4 regions of the Pseudomonas sp. DC3200b2 genome follow, and region 2 is predicted to be linked to each of the others. Evidence: predicted binding sites of a transcription regulator. Region 2 holds the regulator's gene; each other region holds the start of a gene.
What was found. The regulator sigma-54, encoded in region 2, starts transcription at its own class of promoters, with help from an activator protein. The targets are predictions, from matches to a motif close to ANTGGCATNNANNTTGCTNT.

Region 1 (4,853 bases), on a different contig from region 2:
AACGAGGGGTGGCCGGCTTACGAGCAAGCCCTGAAGGCAGCGGGGAAAACGTATGAAGCTCATATTTATCCCGGGGTGAACCACGGCTTCCATAATGATTCCACGCCACGCTACGACGAAGCGGCCGCCAAGCTCGCCTGGGATCGGACGCTGGCGTGGTTCAAGCGATACCTTGCCTGACGCTTACGCCTTGAGGCCGCCGTCACCCATATGTTGTTCCAGGCGTGAGCGCAGCCAGCGTTCGGCCGGGTCGGTGTCGGTGATGCTGAGCCACACCATCGAGAGCTCCAATGCCGGAGTGTCGAAGGGCAGGGGTTCGGCATGCAGCGTGCCCCAGGCTTCCATGGCGGTGGCGGCGTAATCCGGACAGCCGGCAAGCAGGTCCGTGCCTGCCAGTATGGCGGGCAATGAACTGAATTGAGGCACCGAAAGCACTACCTTGCGGGTACGGCCTATCTCATCCAGCCATTCATCGGCGATGCCCCGGGTATTGGCAGTATGAGATACCACCACATGGGGGCGGCTGCAGTATTCGTCCAGCGTCAATGGGCTGTTCGCCTTGTCCGCCCGCAGCACCCGGGCATGCATCCTGCGCAGCAGCTTGCGCTTGGCGTTGGCGGGCAGGCCGCGGGTCTGGCTGATGCCTACCGTGATATCGCCGGCCGCGAGCAGGTCCGGGATGCGCCAATAATCCACATGCTGCACCACCACCACGACATCCGGCGCTTCCTGGCGCAGCGCCCGCAACAGAGGAGGCAGCAGGCCGAACTCCACGTCATCGGACAAACCGATGCGGAAGGTCATCTTGCTGGTGCCCGGATCGAAGTCGTGGCTGAGGCTCAAGGCAACCGACATTGCATCCAGCGCGGGTGACAAGTGCCTGATCAACTCTTCGGCACGAGCGGTGGGCTCCATACGGTGGCCGACCCGAATGAACAACGGATCGTTGAACAATGCCCTGAGGCGATTGAGTGCCGCGCTGATCGTAGGCTGGCCCAGAAACAGCTTTTCCGCGACACGGGTAACGTTGCGTTCGAGCATCAGAGCTTCGAACACCACCATCAGGTTTATATCGGCCTTGCGCAGTTCATTGCGGTTCATTGGCGACGGGTACCCGGCAGTGACGGAAGGCGGTCAGATCAAGCCTGGTCAGGTGCCGCTGGCAAGACCTCTCCGGACGCCAGGCGCGCTTCCAGCTCGCCCAGCCTGGCTTCCAGCGCGTCAACCTTGGCCCGTGTACGGGCCAGTACTGCCATCTGCGTATCGAATTCTTCCCGGCTGACCAGGTCGAGGCGCGAGAAAGCGCCTTGCAGCAGTGTCCGAAACTGGTTTTCGAACTCCTGCCGAGGCGGCAGTGCATCACCCCCCAGCAGACGGCTGGCTTGGTCGGTCAAGGCATCGAGAAAAGCTTTGGGCGGGAGCATGGAAGGCGGTTCCAAAGGGGGCGACTGCCTGCAAGTGTACCACGCGTGTCGGTAGCTGCCGGGCGTCGCAGCCACGCACACTTGTTGGGCGCCACCTGGTAGGGCGCCGCACCAATGCTGTGCGGCTGTCATGAGCCAGCGATTTCTTTTTGCCATCAAGCACTACGACAGAGGCGAAATCCGGGGGTTGGCCAGAAGTGGCAAGGTTTCTGCTTGAAGCCAGGCGACCCATGCACTGATGGCGACCAGACAGGCGAACGCAGTGCGCAGGCGGAGCAGGGGGTGTTCGTCAGCAACGGTGTTCGCGGCGCGGCCAGGGCCAGGCCGGCGACGCGTTACAAAGCCGAACACTGCGCATAGACTTGAGCTGGGTTTGTTTTCCTGGGGCAAGTCCACCAATTCGGGAGAGAGTTTCATGAAGCTAGTCACTGCCATCATCAAGCCGTTCAAGCTGGACGACGTGCGCGAGTCGCTGTCGGAAATCGGCGTGCAGGGCATTACCGTCACTGAAGTCAAAGGCTTCGGTCGGCAGAAGGGTCACACCGAGCTGTACCGTGGCGCTGAATACGTGGTGGATTTTCTGCCGAAGGTGAAGATCGACGTCGCCATCGACGACAAGGACCTGGACCGCGTGATCGAGGCCATCACCAAGGCTGCCAACACCGGCAAGATCGGTGACGGCAAGATTTTCGTCGTCAATCTGGAACAGGCGATCCGCATTCGTACCGGCGAAACCGATACCGACGCGATCTAAGCCGAACCCCTAAAAAAAGCCCCAGGAGTAAACAATATGACTCTGCGTCAATTCGCAGGGCTAGGCGCCCTGTTGTCTGTCGTAATGCCGGGCCTGGCCCTGGCTGACGAGGCGGCGGCGCCTGTGCTCAACTCCGGCGATACCGCCTGGATGCTTACCTCCACCGCGCTGGTCCTGTTCATGACCATTCCGGGCCTGGCCCTGTTCTACGGAGGCATGGTGCGCTCCAAGAACGTGCTGTCGGTGATGATGCAGTGTTTCGCGATCACGGGGCTGATCACCGTGCTCTGGTTCATCTACGGCTACAGCATGGCATTCGACACAACCGGTATGGAACAGGGTGTCGTTAACCTCAACTCCTTCGTCGGCGGCATGGGCAAGGCCTTCCTGGCAGGTGTCACCCCGGCCAGCCTGACCTCCGCCACGGCCTTGTTCCCTGAAGCCGTATTCATCACCTTCCAGATGACCTTCGCCATCATCACTCCTGCCCTGATCGTAGGGGCCTTCGCTGAGCGCATGAAGTTCTCCGCGATGCTGGTGTTCATGGGCGTCTGGTTCACCCTCGTCTACGCGCCGATCGCCCACATGGTATGGAGTGGCAACGGTGGCCTGATGTGGGACTGGGGCGTGCTGGATTTCGCCGGTGGTACCGTGGTGCACATCAACGCGGGTATCGCCGGCCTGGTGACCTGCCTGGTGCTCGGTAAGCGCAAAGGCTACCCCACCACCCCAATGGCGCCGCATAACCTGGGCTACACCTTGGTAGGCGCGGCAATGCTGTGGGTAGGCTGGTTCGGCTTCAACGCGGGCTCCGCGGCGGCCGCCAACGGTACCGCCGGCATGGCCATGCTTGTGACTCAGGTCGCCACCGGCGCCGCGGCGCTGGGCTGGATGTTCGCCGAATGGATTTTCCACGGCAAGCCAAGCGCCCTGGGCATTGCTTCCGGAGTCGTCGCCGGTCTGGTAGCCATCACTCCCGCAGCCGGGACCGTCGGCCCCATGGGGGCGCTGATCATTGGCCTGGCCGCTGGTGTCCTCTGCTTCTTCAGCGCCACTACCCTCAAGCGCAAGCTTGGCTATGACGATTCGCTGGACGCGTTCGGGGTCCATGGTGTCGGCGGCATCATCGGCGCACTGCTGACCGGCATATTCGCCGCGCCTGCCATGGGCGGTTTCGGAACCGTGGAAGACATTGGCGCCCAGCTGTGGGTGCAGGCCAAAGGCGTAGGTTTCACGGTGATCTACACCGCCATTGCAACCTTCGTGATTCTCAAGGTGCTGGATCTGCTCATGGGGCTGCGCGCCTCCGAAGAAGAAGAAGCCGTAGGCCTGGACCTTTCCCTGCACAACGAGCGCGGCTACAACCTGTAAGGCCTGATCATGCAGGCAAGCTGAACGGATTGCGCTTCCGTTCGCGAAAAAATGCCCGGTTTTCCGGGCATTTTTTTATTCACGATTTGTCACTGCTTCAAGCGGCCGGAAAATGCTGGCGACATCATTCCAGATAGCCTTGGCCCTTCAACCTCTTTGTAGGAAAAGCCGGCACTGATACAGGACTTTGCTTTTTCTTCGAGCGCGCTAGAATGCGCCCGACTCCGTGGAGAATGCCCCATGTGGCAGCAGACGACCATCACCTTGGCGGCACGGCCTCGGGGCTTTCACCTGGTAACCGAGGAAATAGTAGCGGGCGTGCCAGGCTTGGCAAAATGCCAGGTTGGCTTGTTGCACATCTGGTTGCAACATACCTCCGCTTCACTAACAGTGAATGAAAATGCAGACCCCGCTGTGCGTCGGGATTTCGAGCGGTTCTTCGACCGCCTGGTACCGCAAGGCACGCACGGTTACGAACACAACGACGAGGGCGAAGACGACCTTCCGGCGCATTTCAAGGCCAGCCTGCTGGGCTGCGAGCTCAGCTTGCCGGTACGAGCCGGGCGCCTGGCACTGGGTACCTGGCAGGGCGTGTATCTGGGCGAGCACCGTGACCACGGCGGCCCCAGGCGCGTGATCGCCACGCTCTGCGGCGAAGGGTAGGGGTGCGCCCTCGGTATTTCTTCCGGTTGTGCCCTAAGGCGGCACGCCGGGCTTTATACAACTGCTCCGGCAATACATGAGGTAGGACGATGAGCGACGACGATCTGGAACAAGACGACCTGGAAGTGGGTGACGAGGACGATACCGAGGAAACCCTCGAAGCAGGCGCCGAAGACGTTGCCGAAGACGATAGCGAGGTAGGCGACACCCCTGCCCCCGCGGGCAAGAGCAAGAAGGCCGCGGTGAGCGTGGATGAGCTGCCGAGCATCGAGGCCAAGCAGAAGGAACGTGATGCCCTGGCCAAGGCCATGGAAGAGTTTCTTTCCCGTGGCGGCAGGATTCAGGAGGTGGAAGCCAATGTCGTGGCCGATCCACCCCGCAAGCCGGACAACAAGTACGGCAGCCGGCCGATCTGAACCGGCTCGCCCGCCAGGCCAACGGCCTTCATGGGCCTGGCGGGCAGCGCGGTCGCTAGGGCGCTGCCCAGCCAGCCAGCAGGTCGGGCAGTTCGCCCAGGGTAGCGATCTCGCCATCCGGCCGCGCATTGCCGTTCCAGGGCAAACCCTGGGGGTTGTACCACACGGCGCGTAACCCAGCCTGCTGGGCGCCTTCGATATCATCCCGCGGGTTATCGCCCACAT
Region 2 (4,853 bases):
GGCGTATCGGTAGGGGCCTGCGAAGCGAGCGAATCGGCAGTTTCGCCAGCTGCGCTGGTTCTTACAGGTGCACCGCTCCCGGCTTCACTCCCCTTCGTCGAACTTGTCGTTGATCAGGCCTGCGAGCGCATCCAGCGCTTCCTGGGCCTGTTCGCCTTCGGTGCTCAGATGAATCTGGGTGCCTTTACCGGCCGCCAGCATCATGACCGCCATGATGCTCTTGCCGTCCACCAGGCTGGCCGAGCTACGGCCAACCCGAACCTGGCAGGGAAAGCGACCGGCGACGCCGACGAACTTGGCGGCCGCGCGCGCGTGCAAGCCCAGCTTGTTGATGATGGTAATGTCGAGTGCGGGCATTGCGTGGCAAGTCCTTGGTTCAGGTGAGGTCTCGATGGCGCACCTGCACGTTCCGTAAGGTCCGCTGCAGCAGTTCGCCGAGCCGCTCGGTGAGATAGACCGAGCGATGGTGCCCGCCCGTGCAGCCGATGGCAACCGTCACGTAGGCTCGGTTGCTTGCCGCGAACCTGGGTAGCCATTTGAGCAGGTAGCTGGAAAGGTCCTGGAACATGTCTTCGACCTCCGGCTGGGCCGCCAGATAGTCGATCACCGGCTGGTCCAGCCCGGAGTGCTCGCGCAGCTCCGGCTTCCAGTAAGGGTTGGGCAGGCAGCGCACATCGAATACCAGGTCGGCGTCGATGGGCATGCCACGCTTGAAACCGAACGATTCCAGGAGGAACGCGGTACCGGCGTCTGGCTTGTTCAGCAGGCGCAGTTTCAACGTATCCCTGAGCTGGTAGAGGTTCAGGCTCGTGGTGTTTATCTTCAGGTCGGCCAGGTCGGCTATGGGGCCAAGCAGGTCGCTTTCCACCCGAATGGCCTCGGCGAGGGAGCGATTGGCGCTGGTCAGCGGGTGCCGCCGGCGGGTTTCCGAAAAGCGCTTGAGCAGTGTTTCCTCGTCTGCGTCCAGGAACAGCACGTCGCACTGAATGTGCTTGGCGCGGACCTCATCGAGCAATTCCGGGAAGCGGGACAGATGACTGGGCAGGTTGCGCGCGTCTATGGACACGGCGACCAAGGGCTGGGCCAGCTCGGTATGAATGATGGCGCGTTCGGCGAGCTCCGGCAGCAGGCCGGCCGGAAGGTTGTCGATGCAGTAGAAGCCGTTGTCTTCGAGGACATCGAGAGCGGTACTCTTGCCCGAACCCGAGCGACCGCTGACGATGACCAGGCGCATGTCAGGCGCTGACCTGAGCGTTCACTACCACCTGGTACAGCGCCTCGCTGTCCTTGGCTGAACGCAGTTGGTCTCGAGTCTCGCGGCGGTCGAGCATGCTGGCGATCTGTCGCAGCAGTTCGAGGTGGGCATCGGTGGCTGCCTGGGGAACCAGCAGCACGAAGATCAAGTCCACCGGCGCGCCATCGATGGCGTCGAAGTCTACCGGCGACTCCAGATGCAGAAGGGCGCTGACCGGCTCATGGCAGTTGGCGAGCCGACAATGCGGAATGGCGATGCCATTGCCGAAGCCGGTGGACCCTAGCTTTTCCCGTGCGATCAGAGCCTCGAAAAGGGCTTGCTGGCCGATATCGGGTAGGTCTTTATGGATCAGGCTGGCGATCTGTTCGAGGACGCGTTTCTTGCTGCCGCCCGGCACGTTCACAAGGGAACGGCCGGGGGTCAGGATCTGTTCTAGTCGGATCATCGGGGGCTCAGCGAGCGGCCGTACCTTGCAGGTGGCTCTGCTGTTTTTCCTTGTATTTGAGCAATTGCCGGTCGAGTTTATCGGTAAGAAGGTCGATGGCGGCATACATGTCTTCGTGTTCCGCCTGGGCCACCACGTCGCACTTTGGAACCCGGATGGTCGCCTCGACGCGCTGTTTCTGCTTCTCCACTTCCATGATCACCTCCACATTGGTGATCTTGTCGCAGTGTCGCTCCAGCTTGGCGAGCTTTTCGGTCATGTAGCTACGCATGGCGTCGGTCACATTCAGTTGATGCCCACTGATGTTGACTTGCATACCGCTTCTCCTTATTGCCAGTGCATAAAGAGGCAGGCGAGAAACCTGCCACTGAAACGCTGGTGGCATTCCCGGTGGTTGCCGACGACCAGGGCCGGCAGCCACCTGGCCAGGCTACATCAACCGCTTGCGTTCGCTGGACGGCGCGATCCCGAGGGACTCACGGTACTTGGCGACAGTGCGGCGTGCTACCTGAATGCCCTGTGCCTCCAGTAAACCAGCGATCTTGCTGTCACTCAATGGCTTTTTCTGGTTTTCGGCGGCGACCAGTTTCTTGATGATCGCCCGGATGGCCGTGGATGAGCATTCTCCGCCTTCCGAGGTGCTGACGTGGCTGGAGAAAAAGTATTTCAGCTCATAAATGCCGCGAGGGGTGTGCATGTACTTCTGGGTGGTGACACGGGAAATCGTGGACTCGTGCATGCCCACGGCTTCGGCGATATCGTGCAGCACCAAGGGTTTCATGGCTTCGTCGCCATAGTCGAGGAAGCCGCGCTGGTGCTCCACGATCTGCGTGGCCACCTTCATCAGGGTTTCGTTGCGGCTTTGCAGGCTCTTGATGAACCAGCGGGCCTCCTGCAACTGATTGCGCATGAAGGTGTTGTCCGCGCTGCTGTCGGCGCGACGCACGAACCCGGCATACTGCGGGTTCACACGCAATCGCGGCACGGCCTCCTGGTTGAGTTCCACCAGCCAGCGGTCGTTGTCCTTGCGCACGATCACATCGGGCACCACGTATTCCGGTTCGCTGCTCTCGATCTGCGAGCCGGGGCGTGGGTTGAGGCTCTGCACCAGCTCGATCACCTGGCGAAGCTCATCTTCCTTGAGCTTCATCCGCCGCATCAGTTGGCTATAGTCCCGGCTGCCAAGCAGTTCTATGAACTCTGTAACCAGGCGCTGGGCCTCGGCAAGCCATGGGGTTTTCGGCGGCAATTGGCGCAACTGCAGGGCCAGGCATTCGCCAAGGTTGCGCGCGCCCACGCCAGCGGGCTCGAATTGCTGGATGCGATGCAGCACGGCCTCGACTTCATCCAGCTCGATATCCAGTTCCGGATCGAAGCCTTGGCAGAGTTCTTCCAGGCTTTCTTCCAGATATCCCTGGCTGTTGATGCAATCGATGAGGGTAACCGCGATCAACCGGTCGTTATCGGACATCGGCACCAGGTTGAGCTGCCAGAGCAGATGGCTTTGCAGGCTTTCCCCGGCCGAGGTGCGGGTAGTGAAGTCCCAATCGTCGTCATCGCCCCCAGGCAGGCTACTGGCGCTGGTCTGGTAGATGTCTTCCCAGGCCGTATCCACGGGCAGGTCTTCGGGAATGCGTTCGCTCCAGTCGCCTTCTTCGCTGGCTTGGGCGCCGCTGTCAGCGCTTTCCTGGAAGCTGGTTTCCTGGAAGGACGGTTCGGGGCTTTCCGCCTGCGTATTCGACTGTTCCGCCTTGTCGGCCAACGGGTCGGTATTGTCGAAGTCGTCACCCTCTTCCTGGCGTTCGAGCATCGGATTGGACTCGAGCGCCTCCTGGATTTCCTGTTGAAGGTCCAAGGTGGAAAGCTGGAGAAGGCGGATGGCCTGTTGCAACTGCGGCGTCATCGTCAGTTGCTGGCCCATTTTAAGGACAAGCGATGGTTTCATGGCGTGAGCTTGACACCTTGTTTGCCGGCGCGAGGCGCCTTCCACAACGGGTGCTCCCAGCGGAGCACCCAGACTTGAAGCAAATTATATGCCTGAGGCTTCGAGCTTTGCCTAGGGGCTTTACACTTACAGCCGGAACTCGTGGCCCAGGTAGACCTCTTTCACCAGCTCGTTGGCCAGGATAGTTGCCGAATCGCCTTCTGCAATCAATTGGCCATCGTTCACAATATAGGCGATTTCGCAGATATCGAGGGTTTCCCGCACATTGTGGTCGGTGATCAACACGCCAATGCCCTTGGCCTTGAGGTGATGAATGATCTGCTTGATATCACCCACGGATATCGGGTCCACGCCAGCGAAGGGTTCGTCCAGCAGGATGAATTTCGGCGCGGTGGCCAGTGCCCTGGCGATCTCGACCCGCCGCCGTTCGCCGCCGGACAGGCTCATGCCGAGGTTGTCCCGGATATGGGTGATGTGGAATTCCTGCAAAAGGCTTTCCATGGCCTTGCGACGGCCATTGCTGTCGAGGTCCTTGCGGGTTTCCAGAATGGCCATGATGTTGTCGGCCACCGACAGCTTGCGGAAGATGGAAGCTTCCTGGGGCAGATAGCCAATGCCTGCCTTGGCGCGACCGTGCATGGGCTGGTGGCTGACGTCCAGATCGTCGATCAGCACCCGGCCCTGGTCTGCCTGGACCAGGCCCACGATCATGTAGAAACAGGTGGTCTTGCCCGCCCCGTTGGGGCCAAGCAGGCCGACGATCTGCCCACTTTCGATGGAAAGGCTGACATCTCTCACCACTTGCCGGCTTTTATAGCTCTTGGCCAGGTGCTGGGCCTTCAACGTTGCCATTACTGCGCCTTCTGCGGCTGGTCGGTTTTCTTCTTGGGCTGGATCACCATGTCGATCCGCGGGCGTGGCGCGGTCAGCTTGCTGCCCGTGGCCCGCCCGGCGTTCACCACCTGGCGCACCGTGTCGTAGACGATCTTTTCGCCTTCGGAGGTGTTGCCATCGTTGATGACCTTGGCCTTGTCGATCAGCACGATGCGGTCCTGGGCGGCGAAGTACTGGATGGTCACCGCGTAGGCCTGGACGATCGGCTTGTCGACGGCAGGCTTCTGCTCGTAGTAGGCCAGGTTGCCCACGGCGGTGAACACGTCCACGTCGCCATTGGCTGCGCGGGTGACGGTTACCTTGTTGCCGGTGAT
Region 3 (4,853 bases), 530 kb from region 2:
GCTTTCCTCGATACCGAAACCAACGCCTATGCCGATATTCTGCTGCCTGGCGCGCTCTGGGCCGAGGCCGACGGGGTGATGGTGAACTCCGAGCGCAACCTTACCCTGGCGGCGCAGGCGGTAACAGCCCCCGGCGACGCCCTGGCGGACTGGCAACTGATCGCCCGGGTGGCCTGCGCCATGGGCTATGGCGCTCACTTCAGCTACGCCAACGCCGCCGAGGTGTTCGAGGAAATCCGCGGCTTCGCCAACCCGCAGACCGGCTACGATCTGGGGTGCACTGACTATGAGCAGTTGCGCCAGGGCCCTGTGCAGTGGCCGGTACAGTCAACCGGCATCCGGCGCAACCCTATCCGTTATCTGGACCCTGAGGGCCTGCGCTTCCCGACGCCCACCGGGCGGGCGCGTTTCCTGGCACGACCACACTTGCCATCCGTGGAGCGCCCTGACCAAGCGTTTCCCTGGGTACTCAACACCGGGCGCCTGCAGCATCAGTGGCACACCCTGACGAAGACCGGCAAGGTCCCGGCCCTGAATCGCCTCAACCCCGGGCCCTTCGTTGAAATCCATCCCGAGGATGCGGTGGCCCTAGGCATCGCGCAGGGCGACCGTGTGCGTCTGTCGACCCGCCGCGGCCAGGCCGAGCTACCGGCTCTGGTCTCTGACCGAGTACGTCCGGGCAACTGTTTCGCGCCCTTCCACTGGAGCGATGTCCATGGCGAAGGCCTGGCTGTCAATGCCCTGACCCAGGACGCTGTGGACGCGGACTCGCTGCAACCGGCGTTCAAGTTCGCGGCGGTGCGCCTGGAGCGTGTGGGGCCGCCGGCACAGCGGCTGGGCGAAGCGGAGGTGGCGCCTGTTGAAGGTCAACCCTTGCTGCTGTGGGGTTCCCAGACGGGCACGGCTCAGGCGCTGGCCGAGCGCCTCGGCGCTCAGCTGACGCAACAAGGCCTGCCTTTGCAGCTCAAAGGATTGCATGAGGTGACTCCGGCGCATTTGCGCCAGGCCAGCCTCGCCCTGCTGGTGACCAGCACCTTCGGCGACGGCGAGGCGCCGGATAACGCCGCGAGCTTCTGGGCCGCGCTGCAGAATGAAGAAGCGTTGGCCAACCTTCGTTATGCCGTGCTGGCCTTGGGTGATCCCAGTTACGACGCCTTTTGCGGCTTTGGACGACGCCTGGACGGACAACTGCAAGCCTTGGGTGCCACCGCGCTGGTGCCCCGGCAGGACTGCCATGGTGGCGACAGCGCCGGATCGGGGCAGTGGCTGCGCCAGCTATGCCAGGCCCTGGCCTTGGAGTTGCCCCTGACGATGCCCGTGCCGATCGCCGAGCAACCCCGACAAGCAGGCTATGACCGTTGTAACCCTCTGAGCACGCGCCTGTTGCACAACCGGCTGCTCAGCGGCCCGGGGGCGACCAAGGAAACTCGGCAGCTGGTGTTTGACCTCAGTGGCTCGGGCCTCACCTATAAAGCCGGAGATGCCCTTGGCATCTGGCCGGAAAATTGCCCCGCGCTGGTGGCGGAGTTCCTCATCAGCCTAGGGCTGGATGGCCAGGCAAGCTGGGACCTGGAGCAGGGTTCGCTGCCCCTGGCCGAGGCGTTGCGCTTGCATCTGGATATCAGCCGGGTCACCCCGCAATGGCTGGCCTGGGTGGCCAGCGCCAGCGGGGATTTACACCTGCAACGGCTGCTGGCGCCCGAGAACAAGACCGAACTGCAGGGCTGGCTGTGGGGCCGTCAATTGGTGGATCTCCTGCAGGCCTACAACCTGCGCCCTGGCGTCGAGGAGCTGCGGCCGCTGCTCCAGCCCTTGCAGCCTCGGCTCTACTCCATCAGTTCCAGCGCCGCGCATACTCCGGACGAAGTCCAGATCACTGTGTCCACGGTGCGCTACCGGTATGGCCAGCAGCCCCGCCATGGGGTTGCCTCGGGCTACCTGGCGGACCGCGCCAGCGCCAGCCAGGTGCGGCTGTTCATTCAGCCATCGGCGCGCTTTCATATCCCCGAAGATCCTGACACCCCCGTGATCATGGTAGGGCCAGGCACTGGCGTGGCCCCTTTCCGCGGTTTTCTCCACGAGCGTCAGGCCCAAGGAGCCGAGGGCCGTAACTGGCTGGTGTTCGGCGAGCAGTACCGCGCCACCGATTTCTACTACCGGGAAGAACTGGAAGGCTGGCTGCGCAGCGGGCACTTGACTCGTCTGGATACCGCGTTTTCCCGCGACCAGGACGAGAAAGTGTATGTGCAACACCGCTTGCTGGAGCAGGGCGCGCGCCTGTGGCAGTGGTTGGAGGAGGGCGCCAGCTTCTATGTATGCGGCGATGCCCAGCGCATGGCCAAGGACGTGCATGCGGCCCTGCGAGAGGTGATTCAGCGATTCGGGGGGTTGAGCGCGGCCCGGGCCGACGATTACCTAAGCGCGCTGGGGCGCGAACATCGCTATCTGCGAGACGTTTATTGATGCCCTATAACCGGGACTGTTGAATGTCCATGCACCGCCTTGGGTCATCCAAGACTACCTAAAGTTTATAGAAAACCAGTTAAATCAACTGGTTATGGATTGGCACAGGCGTTGCAAAGTCGGTATCAACAAACCCGGCGCAGCGCCCGGGTGTCATGCGGTCAAAGCCGACCGGCATGGCGGTGGTGAGCAACGCGGCTCCCTTACAACACATACCGTGAATACCAGGCAAAGGCGCCTGGAGCTCTCTTGGGCTCCAGGCGCCTTTCTGTTTTTAGCCAAGCGAGGCAGCCTATGAACTCGATCTTGACCCACACGCCGCGTGAACAACTGATCGTCGTCGGAAACGGCATGGTTGGCCACCATCTGCTTGAACAGTTGGTACAGCATGGCGCCACCGCGCGCTTCGACGTCCATGTCTTTGGCGAAGAGCCCCAGCGCGCCTACGACCGGGTGCACCTGTCCGAATACTTCACCGGCAAGGATGCCGAAACCCTGGCCATGAATGGCGAGAGCTTCTACCGGGACAACAGCATTCAGGCCCACCACGGCGAGACGGTGCTCGAGATCGACCGGGTGCATCGTGCCGTGATCACTGACAAGGGCCGGTACCACTATGACCGCCTGGTGCTGGCCACGGGCTCTTACCCCTTTGTGCCGCCCATTGCCGGCTGCGAGGGTGACGCCCGTCTGGTGTACCGAACCTTGGGTGACCTCCACCGCATCCGCGCGGCTGCCTGCAACGCGCGGCGAGGCGTGGTGGTTGGCGGTGGATTGCTGGGACTGGAGGCGGCCAATGCATTGAAGTCACTTGGGCTCGAAGCGCATGTGGTGGAGTTCGCGCCGCGACTGATGCCAGTGCAACTGGATGCCGAAGGCGGGGCTGCCTTGCGCGCGCGGATCGAAGCCCTCGGGGTAGGCGTACATCTTTCTCGCGCTACCCAGTGCGTGGAAGCCGGAGAGGCCTATCGCTACCGGATGAACTTCGACGGCGGCGAATGCCTGGAAACCGACCTGATCGTTTTTTCCGCCGGTATCCGGCCTCAGGACGCCTTGGCGCGGGCGTGCGGCCTGGAGATCGGGCCCCGGGGCGGGGTAGTGATCGACAGTGACTGCCGCACCAGTGATCCAGCCATCTTCGCCATCGGCGAGTGCGCCGCCTGGGGCGGCATGGTGTTCGGCCTGGTCGCCCCTGGCTACACCATGGCGCGCAACCTGGCCGGCCTGTTGACCGAAACCGCAAGCGGCAGCTTCAGCGGCGCGGACATGTCCACCAAGCTCAAGCTGCTGGGGGTCGACGTGGGCTCCATCGGCGACGCACACGCAGCTACTCCAGGAGCTCGCAGCTACCGCTTCATCGACGAGGCCACCGCCAGCTATCGTCGTCTGGTAGTGGATGCCAGCGGCACAAAGGTGCTCGGCGCCGTATTGGTCGGCGACAACAGCTATTACGACACCTTGCTGCAGTACGCCCAGAATGGCCTGCCATTGCCGGCCGACCCTGCCAGCCTGATCCTGCCCCGGGGCGAAGCGGCACCGCTGCTGGGTGCCGATGCCTTGCCTGCCACCGCGACCGTATGCTCGTGTCACAACGTGAGCAAGGGCGCCATTTGCGCTGCCATCGACGGGGGCTGTGGCGACCTTGGCGCGCTCAAGTGCCAGACCAAGGCAGGCACTGGCTGCGGCGGTTGCGCCGGCTTGCTCAAGCAGGTGTTCGAGCATGAACTCAGCGCCCGCGGGGTCGCCGTGGACAAGAGCCTGTGCGAGCACTTCCCTTACACTCGCCAGGAGCTTTACGCCATGGTGCGGGTAGAAGGTATCGAGAGCTTCGAGGCGCTGCATGCCCGCCATGGCCGCGGCAGCCTTGGGTGTGATGTGTGCAAGCCCACGGTGGGCTCTATCCTGGCCTCCTGCTGGAACCGGCCCATCATGGAGCCTTCGCTGGTGCCGCTGCAGGACACCAACGATACCTTCATGGCCAATATGCAGAAGAACGGTACCTATTCAGTGGTGCCCCGTATTCCCGGTGGCGAGATTACCCCGGACAAGCTTATCGCCATCGGCGCGGTGGCCAAGAAATACGATCTCTATACCAAGATCACCGGGGGGCAGCGCATCGACCTCTTCGGCGCCCAGCTTCACGAACTGCCTGACATCTGGGCAGAGCTGATCGACGCTGGCTTCGAAACAGGGCATGCCTACGGCAAGTCCACGCGCACGGTCAAATCCTGCGTAGGCAGCACCTGGTGCCGCTACGGCGTGCAGGACAGCGTCGCCATGGCGCTGCTCATCGAGGATCGCTACAAGGGCCTGCGCTCGCCCCACAAGCTCAAGTTCGCCGTATCCGGCTGCACCCGGGAATGCGCCGAGGCCCAGAGCAAGGACGTGGG
Region 4 (4,853 bases), 600 kb from region 2:
CGAACAGCGAGGTCAGGCCAATGCTGTTGCTGCTGCTCTTGGTCACCTTGGAGTTGGCGCTCTTGCTGGCCGAAGTTTTCTCGGCCAGGGTAATGGTGATGATGTCGCCCACCCGGAACGCCTTGCGGTCGGTGTACAGGTTCTGGTCGAAACCGGCCTGGTAGATCGAGCCGTTGTTGGCGGCCGCCGGCAGCGGAGTGCGTGGCAGCACCGGAGCGTAGTACGGATCGTTCGGCTTCGGGGGTGGCGCCATGCAGCCACCCAGGAACGCGGCTCCGGTCAACAACAGCACAGCAGACAGACGACGATTCATGACTCCAACCTCACGGTGTAACTGATCCTTCAGGCGTTTGAGCAAGCGATTAGGGGTGCGGCGTTGTGCGATTACAGGTTCTGGGTCAGGTTCTGCAGCATCTGGTCCGCGGTGGAGATCACCTTGGAGTTCATCTCGTAAGCGCGCTGGGTGGTGATCATGTTCACCAGCTCTTCCACGGTGCTCACGTTGGAGTTTTCCAGGGTGTTCTGCAGCACGGTACCGAAGCCGTTCAGGCCAGGCGTACCCACGTTGGGCGCACCGCTGGCAGCGGTTTCCAGGTACAGGTTGCCGCCGATGGACTGCAGGCCGGCCGGGTTGATGAAGTCCGCGGTCTGGATGTTGCCGATTACCTGGGCGGTGGCGCTGCCGGTGGTGGTGATGGAAACGGTACCGTCGGTGCCCACGGTGAAGGTCTGCGCTTCGGCCGGCACGGTGATAGCCGGTTGCACTGCCAGGCCGTTGGCGGTGACGATCTGACCGTCCGAGTTCAGGTGGAAGGTGCCGTCACGGGTGTACGAGATGGTGCCGTCCGGCTGCATCACTTGGAAGAAACCACGGCCGTTGATGGCCATGTCCAGAGGCTGGTCAGTGGTCTGCAAGCTACCGGCGGTGAAGTTCTTCTGGGTGCCGACAATGCGCACACCGGTACCGACCTGCAGGCCCGAGGGCAGCTCGCTGTCCTGGGTCGAAGCCGCGCCTGGCTGACGTTTTACCTGGTACAGCAGATCCTGGAACTCAGCACGGTCTTTCTTGAAGCCGGTGGTGGAAACGTTGGCCAAGTTGTTGGAAATGGTGGTCAGGTTGGTGTCCTGAGCAGCCAGGCCGGTTTTACTGACATAAAGTGCTGGAAGCATGGTGTTCTCCTTAGGGTGCCGACGGCGCGGTGCCTGTAGTGTCAATAAAGGTGTGGGTTACCATTACATTTGCAGGACGCGTGCCATCGCCTCATCGGCTTCCTTGGCGGTCGTCATCATTTTGATGTGCATCTCGAACTGCTTGGAAAGCGCCATCACTTGGGTCATTTCCTCCACGGCATTCACGTTGCTGCCCTGCAGGAAGCCCGAGGTCAGCTGAACGGCGCCGTCGACCGCGGCGGGCTCACCGCTCTTGGTATGGATCAGGCCATCGGTGCCTTTGGTAAGGTCAGCCGCCTTGGGGTTTACCGTCTTGATGCGGTCCACGGTAGCCATGACCGAAGGCGCCTGGCCGAGGGAGCGGATGCTGATGGTCCCGTCCTGGCCGATCTCGATCTGCTCCTGCGGCGGCACGGCGATCGGCCCGCCATTGCCCAGCACGGCCATGCCGGTGCTGGTGCGCAGCACGCCCAGAGCGTCCACGTTCAGGCTGGCGCTTTTGGTATAAGCCTCGGAGCCATCCGGGGCCAGCACGGCGATCCAACCCTCGCCACCTACGGCCACATCCAGGTCGCGACCGGTCTGCACCATAGGGCCGGCACTGAGGTCGGTGGCCGGGCGTTCGGTCATGGCATAGGCGCGGGACGGCAAGGTATCGCCGAACACCGGCATGGAACGCGCCTGTTCCAAGTCTCGCTGGAAACCGTTGGTAGATACGTTCGCAAGGTTGTTGGCGTGAGCCTTCTGGGCCAAGGCGTTCTGGCTGGCACCGGTCATGGCCACATAAAGCATTTTATCCATGGTCGTCTCCTTGGCGGCTTGCGCCGCTGAATCGCTGAGTACCAGGGATATAGCAAAGCCCGGGCCAAGTTTTAAAAACCTGATGAAAAGGCTCTAGGATGGGGGTTTCAGAGGAGTGTCGAGATTCCGACGGGCACGGTGCGCCGAGATTTCGGCGGCCCCTTGCCGGTAATGGCAAGAGGGCGACCTGTATTTGTTGACGGCGAAGCGGCGAAACAGGCGTTAAAGCAGCGGGCGCTGCTGTCAGCCGAAAGTCGCCGTGGAGTCAGACTAGGGACGGCAACCTGCATTGTGGAACGGCCCGGCGAAGCGCTGGAAGGCCTCGCCAGGGTCGTTCTGCACACAAACGAACTGACCGGTTTTCAGGCTCTGATACTTGTACCATGGAGCCGGCGCGCCTTCGGCGAGCCCGCCGGTGGCGGTCAAGAAAATCATCAACAGATGTACAACCTTTTTCATGGCGGCTCCAGGGCCAGGGCGGCGGCTCCTTGCGCCGCCCCGGATGCATCAGGTCATTTGGATGATGGTTTGCATGATGGTGCTTTCGGTGGAAATGGTCTTGGCGTTCGCCTGGTAGTTGCTCTGCGCCTTGATCAAGTTCACCAGTTCGCTGGTCAGGTCCACGTTGGAATCCTCCAGCGAGCCCGCCGTCAGGGTTCCCATGGTGCCGCTGTTGGGCGCGCCTACCACCGGCACACCGGAAGCGGACGACTCGCGCCAGCCAGTGCTGCCGTTAGGGGTCAGGCCCTGGACGTTGGCGAAGTTGGCCAAGGCCACCTGGCCGACCGTCTTGGACTGGCCGTTGCTGTAGGTACCGAAGATGTTGCCTTCACTGTCGATGGACAGCGCCGACAGGTTACCCGTGGCATAGCCGTCCTGAGACTTGGCGGTCACCGCCGACGTGGTGTTGTAGGACGTAGTGTTCGCCATGTTCAAGGTCACGCCACCGGTAGCCGCGGTCGAACCGTTGCTGGCCATGACGCCACTGGCGTTCTTGGCTGCCGGGGTCCAGTTGGTCAGGGTCAGCTTGCCGGTCGAATCAACGGTGAAGTCGCTGCTGGTGGTGCTGGCCAGGCTGCCATCAGAGTTGAAGGTGAAGTCGGCACTGTACGGTGTCGTCGACGTCGGGTCGTTCGGGTTCACGCCATCGATGGTGGCGTACATGGTCCAGTCATTGGTGTCGTTCTTCACGAAGTACTGGGTCATGGTATGGGAGTTACCCTGACTGTCGTAGATGTCGGTACTCCAGGTGTAGTTGTAGCTGTTGGTGTCCGTGGCATCGAACGGGGTCACCGTGGGTACGCTGTCGCTGGAGTTGACGTTCATGGTTTCGGTGACGGTTTCGGTGGCCTTCGGAGCCAGCGAGGAGGTGTCGACCTTGAGAGTGGTCAGCACGCCGTCGATGACATTGCCATCGGAGTCGGTACCGTAGCCCATCAGCTTGTTGCCGCTGGCATCCACGATGTTGCCAGCGTTGTCGGTGCCGAACGCACCGGCACGGGTGTAGACCTTGTTGCCGTTGTCGCTGACCACGAAGAAACCATTGCCGTTGATGGCCATGTCGAGGCTGGCGCCGGTGCTGCTGATGGTGCCCTGGGTGAACTGCTGGGAAACGGCGGCGGTGGCAACGCCGGAACCTACGCCGTTCTTGGAGCTGCCCAGGAACAGCGAGTTGGCGTAGACGTCACCGAACTCGGCGCGCGACTTCTTGAAGCCAGTGGTGGCAACGTTGGCGATGTTGTTGCCGGTGACGTTAAGTGCAGTGTTGGCCGCGTTGAGACCGCTCAGGCCGGTATTGAACGACATAATCTACTCCAGTGCCGATAAGCCGGCTTACGATCCGATGGTTTTGACTTTCGACAGCGCTACGCTCGAGCCGTCGGCTAACTTAAGGGTCATGTCACCCGTTGTACTGCCTACCGTCACACTTGTGACGGTCGCTGGCAGATACGTCGTTTGTGCAACTTCGCTGCCATCTACCGTGGCACTGGCCACAAATTTATAAGTGCCCGACGAAAGGACGGTGCCTTCATTATCGGTACCATCCCACGGGAAGCTTACGGTGCCCGCGGCCTGGGACCCCAGGTCGATGTTCTTCACCAGGTTGCCGCTGGCGTCATACACCTTCACGGTAGCGTCGGTGCTGGCCGAGGCCAGGTCGAACTGCCCGGTGATGCCGCTGGTGGTGTTCACTACCGCGCTGCCGGTCTGGGCAAGCACCGAGTGCCCGACCAGGGCCGAAGCCTGCAGTGCCTGGCTCGAGGTGTAGTTGCCGGCCAGGGTGGTAACCGTATCGTTGAGGTTATTGATGCCCTCGACGCTACTGAACTGGGCCAGCTGCGCCACGAACTCGGAGTTGTCCTGCGGGTCCAGCGGGTTCTGGTTCTTCATCTGCGTTACGAGCAACTGCAGGAAGGTGTCCTTGCCCATGGTTTCCGTGCTCGAAGTCGAACTCGAGCTGCTGGAGGAAGTTGTCTTGCTCGCATTCGAAACCGCATATTGCGAAAGTATCGACGAGCTGGTGCTATCAGTAGTGGTAGTCATGGTTTATCCCTTGGCTTACTGACCCAGCGTCAGTACTTTCTGCATCATGGTCTTGGCGGTGTTCATGATTTCCGCGTTCACCTGGAACGAGCGGCTCGCTGAAATCATGTCTGCCATTTCCTCAACGACGTTCACGTTGGGGTAGTACACGTACCCGTCCTGGTTCGCCGCCGGGTTGTTCGGTTCGTAACGCGCTTCAAGGTTGCTCTGGTCTTCGACGATGCCGGTCACCTGCACCCCCTGCCCCGCCACGCCCTGGTCTTCGAACAGCGAACCGCCCGAGGCGCCGGCCTGGTCGGCCAGCACGGTGGCGAACACCGGATGACGCGCGCGGTAGG

Region 1: a site for sigma-54 is predicted at 1,621-1,640, ahead of glnK (P-II family nitrogen regulator). Genes of this name have one in related genera too.
Region 3: a site for sigma-54 is predicted at 2,562-2,581, ahead of nirB (nitrite reductase large subunit NirB). Genes of this name have one in related genera too.
Region 4: a site for sigma-54 is predicted at 2,021-2,040, ahead of ACP691_RS04650 (flagellar basal body rod protein FlgF). Genes of this name have one in related genera too.

The regions. Positions count from the first base shown of each region.
Region 1 covers NZ_JAFCTA010000004.1:233,862-238,714, forward strand. The annotation lists gene yghX (YghX family hydrolase) at 1-180, shown strand, start outside; gene ACP691_RS13735 (LysR substrate-binding domain-containing protein) at 184-1,101, opposite strand; gene ACP691_RS13740 (accessory factor UbiK family protein) at 1,140-1,424, opposite strand; gene glnK (P-II family nitrogen regulator) at 1,840-2,178, shown strand; gene ACP691_RS13750 (ammonium transporter) at 2,215-3,549, shown strand; gene ACP691_RS13755 (secondary thiamine-phosphate synthase enzyme YjbQ) at 3,790-4,212, shown strand; gene sutA (transcriptional regulator SutA) at 4,302-4,628, shown strand; gene ACP691_RS13765 (HAD family hydrolase) at 4,684-4,853, opposite strand, start outside.
Region 2 covers NZ_JAFCTA010000001.1:353,196-358,048, forward strand. The annotation lists gene ACP691_RS01750 (HPr family phosphocarrier protein) at 85-357, opposite strand; gene rapZ (RNase adapter RapZ) at 377-1,234, opposite strand; gene ptsN (PTS IIA-like nitrogen regulatory protein PtsN) at 1,236-1,700, opposite strand; gene hpf (ribosome hibernation-promoting factor, HPF/YfiA family) at 1,708-2,016, opposite strand; gene ACP691_RS01770 (RNA polymerase factor sigma-54) at 2,131-3,645, opposite strand; gene lptB (LPS export ABC transporter ATP-binding protein) at 3,772-4,497, opposite strand; gene lptA (lipopolysaccharide transport periplasmic protein LptA) at 4,497-4,853, opposite strand, start outside.
Region 3 covers NZ_JAFCTA010000001.1:880,299-885,151, forward strand. The annotation lists gene ACP691_RS04275 (molybdopterin-dependent oxidoreductase) at 1-2,463, shown strand, start outside; gene nirB (nitrite reductase large subunit NirB) at 2,758-4,853, shown strand, end outside.
Region 4 covers NZ_JAFCTA010000001.1:956,031-960,883, reverse strand. The annotation lists gene flgH (flagellar basal body L-ring protein FlgH) at 1-313, opposite strand, end outside; gene flgG (flagellar basal-body rod protein FlgG) at 385-1,170, opposite strand; gene ACP691_RS04650 (flagellar basal body rod protein FlgF) at 1,234-1,971, opposite strand; gene ACP691_RS04645 (hypothetical protein) at 2,242-2,430, opposite strand; gene flgE (flagellar hook protein FlgE) at 2,479-3,777, opposite strand; gene flgD (flagellar hook assembly protein FlgD) at 3,805-4,515, opposite strand; gene flgC (flagellar basal body rod protein FlgC) at 4,531-4,853, opposite strand, start outside.